DNA from 2 places in the Streptomyces sp. NPDC048258 genome. Region 1 is predicted to be linked to the other one. Evidence: riboswitches for the same ligand, from Rfam matches in the RefSeq annotation. Region 1 holds a riboswitch; the other holds the start of a gene.

Region 1 (4,055 bases):
GCGAACCGATCTGGTTCACCTTCACGAGCAGGGCGTTCGCGGAGCCCTCCTCGATACCGCGGGCCAGGCGCTCCGGGTTGGTGACGAAGAGGTCGTCGCCGACGATCTGGACCTTGGCGCCCAGGCGGTCGGTGATGGTCTTCCAGCCGGCCCAGTCGTCCTCGAACAGCGGGTCCTCGATGGAGACCAGCGGGTACGCCTCGACGAGTTCGGCGTAGTAGTCGGTCATCTCGGAGGCCGAGCGGGACTGGCCCTCGAACTCGTACTTGCCGTCCTTGTAGAACTCGGACGCGGCGACGTCGAGCGCGAGCGCGATGTCCTTGCCCGGGGTGTAGCCGGCCTGCTTGATGGCCTCGACGATGAGGTCGAGCGCGGCGCGGTTGGACTCCAGGTTCGGGGCGAAGCCGCCCTCGTCACCCAGGCCGGTGGAGAGGCCCTTGGTGTGCAGGACCTTCTTGAGGGTGTGGTAGACCTCGGCACCCCAGCGCAGCGCCTCGGAGAAGGACTCCGCGCCGATCGGGGCGATCATGAACTCCTGGATGTCCACGTTGGAGTCGGCGTGCGACCCACCGTTGAGGATGTTCATCATCGGAACGGGCAGCAGGTGCGCGTTCGGGCCGCCGAGGTAGCGGAAGAGCGGAAGGTCCGAGGCCTCGGACGCGGCGTGCGCGACGGCCAGGGAGACGCCGAGGATGGCGTTGGCGCCGAGGGAGCCCTTGTTGTCGGTGGCGTCCAGGTCGAACATGGCCTGGTCGATCAGACGCTGCTCGGTGGCGTCGTAGCCGACGAGCTCCGGGCCGATCTGCTCGATGACGGCCAGGACGGCCTTCTCCACGCCCTTGCCGAAGTAACGGTTGGGGTCACCGTCACGCAGCTCGATGGCCTCGAATGCACCGGTGGAGGCGCCGGACGGAACTGCAGCACGGCCGGTGCTGCCATCGTCGAGGCCCACCTCGACCTCGACCGTGGGGTTGCCTCGGGAGTCCAGGATTTCCCGGGCTACGACGACGTCGATGGACGGCACGAGCATCTCCTTCTGGGATGTGACGCTGGGTGTGCGGTGGCGTCAGGCCGTGGGATGGCCTTGCCGACTAGAGCCTAACCGGCTCCGGGCACTCGACCGGCCGACCGCCCGGGTCCTGGGACGAAAAAGAGCCCGAATACCCCTCTTCCGGGACATAGGACTCTGGATCGGCGCCGGATGACCGCGGTTCCGACGGCGCACGCGCCGCCGCCCGGCGCGTGGGGGGAGGCGCGCCGGGCGGTGGGGATGGTGCGTGTTACTGCGACTGCTGCGGCTGTTGCCGCAGTGTTCAGCTGAGCTTCAGCTTCTGACCCGGGAAGATCAGGTCGGCGTCCGAGACGATGTCCTTGTTCAGCTCGAAGAGCTTCTCCCAGCCGCCCTTGACGCCGTTGGCCTCGGCGATGCTGCCCAGGGTGTCGCCGGACTTGACCTCGTACGAGCCGTTGCCGGTCTTCGGGGCCGGGGCCTCGGAGCGCTCGGAGCGGGTGGTCGGAGCCGGGGTCTCGGAGCGCTTCGTCTCCTTCTTCGGCTCGGTCTTCTTCGGCTGGGTCTTCTTGGTCTCGGTCTTCTTCTCCGTCTGCTTCGGGGTCTCGGTCGCGCCCCCGCCGGTGTAGGAGGAGTTCGACAGACCCACGCCGCAGGACGGCCAGGCGCCCTTGCCCTGGCCCTTGAGGACCTTCTCGGCTATGGCTATCTGCTGGGACTTCGAGGCCTGGTTGGCCTGCGGGGCGTACGTCTTGCCGCCGTACGCGGCCCAGGTGGAGGACGAGAACTGCAGGCCGCCGTAGTAGCCGTTGCCCGTGTTGATGGCCCAGTTGCCGCCGGACTCGCACTGCGCCACGCGGTCCCACTCGGAAGCGGTGGCGGCGCTGGCGGAGCCCGCGGCCATCAGGGGGGCGGCGACGGCCACACCGGCGACACCGGCGAGCGTGACGATGCGGACGGCCTTGGAACCGCGGCGGTGCTTGCCCTTGCCGGAAAGCAGCATGGAGTTTCTCCTCACCGACGCCTACGAGGTGAGCTGTCGGGTTCGGGCGAGTGAGTTGCCCGGCCGTGCGACCTAGCGCACGTCTTAACCCCTAGCCGGTGGCGTGACCGTCTCTCAACGGCCGCTCCCGGCACCTACCTTGGTTCCCCCGCTCCTGCCTTCGGCGCTTGACGCGACGACTGTTCCCCCCGTCCGCCGGCAGGATTCGGCGATGCGGTCGAAGGAGCTCACGATGGCGAGCGATTCAGAAGGTAGACAGGTCTCTCCCCGATGTTCAACGACCGCCATCGGGGAGAAACGGCCCCTACTTGCGCCCCTTGTAGGGGTGTTTGCGCAGGTGAGGGTGGGGATTGCGGAAGCCCCGGGACGAGACACGCCAGTTGACCGGAAGAGACACATGTCTCACTTACAGAAAACGGACAATCAACTCTTACCGGGTGGCTTAAGTGCCCTTATTGCGCGGTTAGATCCAGGTTCTGACCGGGCTTGATCAGATCGGCGTTCCCGCCGATGACCTGCTCGTTGGCCTCGTAGAGCGCGTTCCAGCCGCCCTTGACCCCCTTGGCGTCCGCGATGGTCGCCAGGCTGTCGCCCGCCTTCACGGTGTACACGGGGTCCGACGCGGCGTCAGATGTGACGGGTGCCTCGGGCGCGGGCGCTCCGCGGTGCTTGCCGCTGCCCTCGGGCGCCGTGGCGGGCGGTGCGGTGGGGTCGGCGGAGGCGCCCGGGGCGGCCGGTGCCGTCGGGTCCACGGGGTCCGTCGTGGCGCCCGGAGTTGTGGGGGCCGTGGGGTCGGCCGGGGTGACCGGGGGCAGGCCGGGGGTGCCGGGCGGCGTGGTGGGCGCGCTCGGGTCCACGGGGGCGGTCGGCGCACCCGGGTCCGTCGGAGTCGGGGCCGGGGTCGTGGGCTCGTCCGGCGAGGGCATGACGGGCAGTCCGAGGGACGGCGCGAGCGGGCCGTCGGGGAGCACGAACGACGGGGTGTCCGACGGGCTCGGGGCCGGCTGGGTCGGGGCGCCGAAGTCCGTGGACGGCTTGCCGGTCCCCGTCGAGGGCACGGTGGTGTCCGGCCGGGAGGGCGTCGGGGCGATCACCCCCGGGCCGCCGGGCAGACCGGGGTCGACGGCCGCGGCGGGGCTCTGCCCGTCCAGTCCGGCCGAGGCAGCGCACAGCGGCCACGCCTGCGGCCCCTGGGAGGCCAGTACGCGCTCGGCCACCGCGATCTGCTGGGACCGGCTCGCCAGGTCGGCCCGCTTGGCGAAGTCGAGCCCGCCGGCGCTCTGCCACTGGTCCTGCGTGAACTGGAGGCCGCCGTACTGGCCGCTGCCGTAGTTGGCGCTCCAGCTGCCCCCGCTCTCGCATTCGGCGACCTTGTCCCACGTGGAGGTGTCGGCCGCGGAGGCGTTGGTGGCGGCAAGAAGCGGCAGGGCCAGCGCGGAGCCTGTGACTCCTGCGGTGACGACTATCGCGGGCACCTGACGGGGGCGTCTGTGACGGCCGTTCCCGGAACGCATGAGGCTGCACCTTTCGCATAACGGCTGGGTAACGGCAGAACCTAGCGGCCTTCGAACGATTGTCACAACTCCGGTCGGTATCTGACTTCCGGTCAGACGGCCCTCAGATGTTTCGGGGTGTAAAGCGCACGGGAAGGGTGCGCAGGCCACGCATGATCAGCCCGCCGCGCCAGCGCAGGTCTTCCGGCGGAACGGCGAGTTCCAGATCCGGCAGACGCGTGAGCAAAGTCGCAAGCGCCGTCTGTCCCTCAAGTCGCGCGAGCGGAGCGCCCAGGCAGTAGTGGATGCCGTGCCCGTACCCGAGGTGCTGGTTGTCGGTGCGGGAGAGGTCGAGGGTGTCCGGGTCGGCGAAGCGCTCCGGGTCGCGGTCGGCGGCCGCGAGGACGACCAGGACCGGATCGCCGGCCGCGATCGACTGCCCGCCGAGGGTCAGCGGCTCGGTGGCGAACCGCCACGTGGCCAGCTCCACCGGGCCGTCGTAGCGCAGGAGTTCCTCGATCCCGGTCTCCAGCAGGTCCCGCTCGCCCGC
Region 2 (4,055 bases), on a different contig from region 1:
GGGTGCAGCCGCTTGGGGCCGGCGAAAGGGAAGGGGGAGCACCGCTCGCCCCAGACCGGGTCGAACAGCACGCGTCGGCCGTCGATCTCGGCGAGCACGCTGGAGTGCCCCATCCAGGTGAGCCGCAGGCCGCTCACGGGCGGCTTCGCCAGCTCCGCGAGGGTCGTCGGGTACACGGGGATCGGGGCACCGGGATTGCGCCGGAGCCGCTGCTCCTTGTGGAAGTAGATCTTGGCGAACTCCGCCATCGACCCCGAGGGTCTGGTCCGGGCCCCGACCGGATTCTGGAAGACGCCGTCTGCGAAGTTCGGCGAGCGGCGGATCCGCTCCAGCCGGGCACCGGACGGGTCCGCGCCGAAGGCTTCGGGCCGCAGGGCGCGCAGCCGGGGACGCAGGGGACGGGAGCCGGTCAAAGCGCCTCCTGGGAGGGTGGGGTCAGGACGGTCGTCGGTCTACGACCATCCCAACGCACACGTACCCCGAAGGATTCCGCTTGCGGCCCCCGGTCCGCGGCGCCTCCGCCTCCGCCTCCTAGAGCGGAAGCAGGTCGGGCCGCTTCGCCTCCACGTGGTCCCCCGAGGACTCCCCGCGCAGCCGGCGGCCGATCCACGGCACCAGGTGCTCGCGCGCCCACTGGATGTTGTCCCGGGTCACGTCCACCGAGCCGCGCGGCCGCTGCGGCGGCCACGGCTGGTCGGGGTCGGTGGGCACCTCCAGCCCCAGCACCTGGGCGGCGCGCAGCGCGACCCGTGTGTGCCCCTCGGGCGAGAGGTGCAGCCGGTCGGCGTCCCAGGCCCGCCGGTCCTGTACGGACTTCAGCGACCAGAGGTCGAGCACCGGGCAGTCGTAGCGGTCGGCGATGGCGCGGACGTGCGCGCTGTACGTCGCCACCTTGCCCCGGAGGTGCTTGAGGACCGGCACGCCCCGCGTGTCGAAGCCGGTGGTGATCATGACGTGGCCGACGGCCCCGGTGAGGTCGGCGACGGCGGCCTCGAACCGCTCCGCCACGTCGTCCGGGTCGCTGCCGGGCCGGATGATGTCGTTGCCGCCCGCGCAGAAGGTCACGAGGTCCGGCGCGAGCTCCTTGGCCCGCGGGACCTGTTCGGCCACGATCTGGTCGAGGAGCCGGCCGCGCACGGCCAGGTTCGCGTACCGGAAGTCGTGCTCGTCACGCCGGTCGGCCAGGAGCACGGCGAGCCGGTCCGCCCAGCCGAGAAAAGAATCCCCGGGTCCCGGGTCCCCCACGCCCTCGGTGAAGCTGTCCCCGATCGCCGCGTACGAGCCGATGGTCTTGAGTGTCGTCGTCGTCGCTGCCACAGGACGACATCCTTCACTCCCGTACACGACCTACGCCAACGTAAGCAGGGGTTGACGGACCGTGATCTTTACCACGCGGGGGATAAGGAATACGTACACGCGAGGCCGGGACCCCCCTCGGGCCCCGGCCTCACGCGTGTCGGTGTTCCGACGGCGGGTGCCGTCAGATGCTCACGCCCTTCGAGCGGAGGTAGGCGACCGGGTCGATGTCCGAGCCGTAGGACGGGCCCGTGCGGATCTCGAAGTGGAGGTGCGGGCCGGTCGAGTTGCCGGTGGAGCCGGAGAGGCCGATGCGCTGGCCGCCGGTGACGCTCTGGCCCGCCGAGACGGACAGCTGGGAGAGGTGGCCGTACTGCGAGTAGGTCCCGTCCTCGTGCTTGATGATGACCTCGTTGCCGTACGCGCCGGCCCAGCCGGCCGAGACCACGGTGCCCGCGCCGACGGCCTTGACGGTGGTGCCGGAGCTCGCGATGAAGTCGACGCCGGTGTGGTAGCCGGAGGACCACATGCTGCCCGCGACCTTGTACTGGGTGGAGATCCCGCCGCTCACCGGGGCGACGAAGCCGGCGGCCGACTGCTGCGAAGCCGGCGCCTCGGCGGCGGAGTCCTGCTGCGCCGGTGCGGCCTTCTCGGCGGGCTTCGGAGCCGACTTCGGAGCCAGCTTCGGAGCGGCCTTGGGGGCCGACTTCGGAGCGGCCTTGGGGGCCGGGGCGGGCGCGGTTTCGGCGACCGGGGCCGCCTCGCCCTTCGCGCCGAGGGTCAGCTTCAGGCCCGGGTGGATGAGGGAGGGGTTGGTGCCGACGGCCTCGCGGTTGTCGGCGTACAGCCGCTCCCAGCCGCCGGAGAGGTGGCGCTCGGCGGCGATCTTGGAGAGGTAGTCGCCCGGCACGACCGTGTAGACGGTCGGCGCGGTCTCCACGGCGGCGGCGGGCGCGGCCTGGAGCGAGAGGGGAAGCTGCGGCGCCACGGCGGGGGCCGCGGCCGGCGCGGCGGCCGGAGCGCCGGCCGCGTGGGCACCGGCGGCGCCCATCAGGGGCAGCGCGAGCGCCGCACCACCGGTGCCCGCGACGGCGAGGCCGCGGGCCATGGAACGGGACTTGGGACGGCGGTGCTTGCCCTTTGCAGACATGGCGAATTCCTCTCCGTCGCCTGCGAGGTGAGCTGTCGGGTTCGGACTGGAGATGTCCGGCCGTCCATGTGCGGGACATGTACGGCTTCACCCCGAGCCATCCCGGAATAAAGATCCGGAACAGCGGCTTACCTGGTTCCCCCGCTCCTGCCGCGCGCGTGAATAGTCGGGTGCGGTTTCCGGGCAGTGGCAGGATTCGGCGGTCCACCCGGATCGATCGCGAAGGTAATCCCATAAGGCGGCACGTAACAAGCCGTGAATTCCCTGACGGAATCACAGGGATGAGGGACCGACGGAATTCCGGTCACCCTGCGTCCATTCCCCACTGCCAACAACCGCCCCGGCCGGGCCATTCGCCTTTTGCGATCAGGCACGCACGGTCACCGTATGATCTGGCTCACGGGGACGTGTCCGATCTCGCCGCTGTTCATGGCAAGTTGGCGCCAAGTAGCGTAATTCGGACAGACGGACAGACGCCCCACGACGAAGCGGAGGAGTTCCCGTGACCCAGCAGATACAGGAGCCGGAGCTGTCCGGAGTGCGCAATTTCCGCGATGTGGGCGGATTGCCGACTTCTGACGGACGAAGGGTCAAGACGGGACGACTGTTCCGAAGCGGACATCTGGCGCATGCCACTGAAAACGATGCAGAATTCCTCTCCTCGCTCGGGCTCCACACCGTCTTCGACTTCCGCAACAACGCCGACCACGCCCTGGAGGGGCCGGACGTCGAACTGCCCGGCGTACGGAACGTCAACATCCCGCTCTCGGATCCGGCCGACGGCCGGGAGTTCTGGAAGATGGTCCGCGACGGCGACCTCGACCAGCTCCGCTCGATCCTGGGCGACGGGAAGGCCGCGGCCCGGATGTCGAACTCGTACCGCGGGATCATCAAGCACCGCACCGCCGAGCACGGCCGGGTGGTGCGCGCCCTCGCCGAGGACAGCGTGCCCGCCCTCCTGCACTGCGCGGCGGGCAAGGACCGGGCCGGCCTGTCGATCGCCGTCACCCTGCTCGCGCTGCGCGTCGAGCGGGAGGCGATCGTGGCGGACTACCTGGAGTCGAACGCCCCGCACCGCCGCTACCGGGTGCGCCGCAGCAGCGAGTCGGCCGAGGCCCGCTCCCCCGAGGTGATGGAGCTACTCGCCCCGCTCTTCGACGCCCGCGCCGAGTACCTGGAGGCGGCCTTCGAGACCATCGACGAGCACTGGGGCGGTGTGGACCGCTACCTGGCCGAGGGCCTCGGGCTCACGCCCGAGACCCTCGGCCGGCTGCGGGACCGGCTGCTCGACTGACGACGGCGGGGCAGGCCGTCACCGGTTGCCGACGGCCTGCTTCACCAGGGTCCTGCCGAAGTCCCACATCAGCCCGGACCCGCCGTGCGCCTCGTCCATGACGTCCCGGAAAGCGCCGACGAACCGGTCGACGTCCCGCTCGTCCACGATCAGCGGCGGGATGAGCTTGATCACTTCCAGGTGGTCCCCGGACACCTGCGTGAGGATCCGGTGCTTCTGCAGCAGCGGCACCACGACCATCTGCGCGAAGAGCCCCTTGCGGGCCGCCTGCAGCATGGCCCACCGGCTGCGCAGCCCCAGCGAGGACGGCCGGCC

What was found. Region 1 has a riboswitch for cyclic di-AMP ahead of ACGFYQ_RS29445 (transglycosylase family protein). Riboswitches for the same ligand answer to the same signal wherever they lie in the genome.
Region 2: it holds a riboswitch for cyclic di-AMP, as region 1 does, so the genes downstream of both, ACGFYQ_RS09395 (peptidoglycan DD-metalloendopeptidase family protein) here and ACGFYQ_RS29445 (transglycosylase family protein) in region 1, are expected to answer to the same signal.

What each region holds. Positions count from the first base shown of each region.
Region 1 covers NZ_JBICZH010000015.1:132,335-136,389, reverse strand. The annotation lists gene eno (phosphopyruvate hydratase) at 1-1,030, opposite strand, end outside; gene ACGFYQ_RS29445 (transglycosylase family protein) at 1,314-2,012, opposite strand; cyclic di-AMP (ydaO/yuaA leader) riboswitch at 2,016-2,188, opposite strand; gene ACGFYQ_RS29440 (transglycosylase family protein) at 2,465-3,526, opposite strand; gene ACGFYQ_RS29435 (cytochrome P450) at 3,630-4,055, opposite strand, start outside.
Region 2 covers NZ_JBICZH010000003.1:411,608-415,662, forward strand. The annotation lists gene ACGFYQ_RS09385 (MBL fold metallo-hydrolase) at 1-413, opposite strand, end outside; gene ACGFYQ_RS09390 (SGNH/GDSL hydrolase family protein) at 532-1,317, opposite strand; gene ACGFYQ_RS09395 (peptidoglycan DD-metalloendopeptidase family protein) at 1,481-2,446, opposite strand; cyclic di-AMP (ydaO/yuaA leader) riboswitch at 2,451-2,658, opposite strand; gene ACGFYQ_RS09400 (tyrosine-protein phosphatase) at 2,949-3,740, shown strand; gene ACGFYQ_RS09405 (aspartate aminotransferase family protein) at 3,759-4,055, opposite strand, start outside.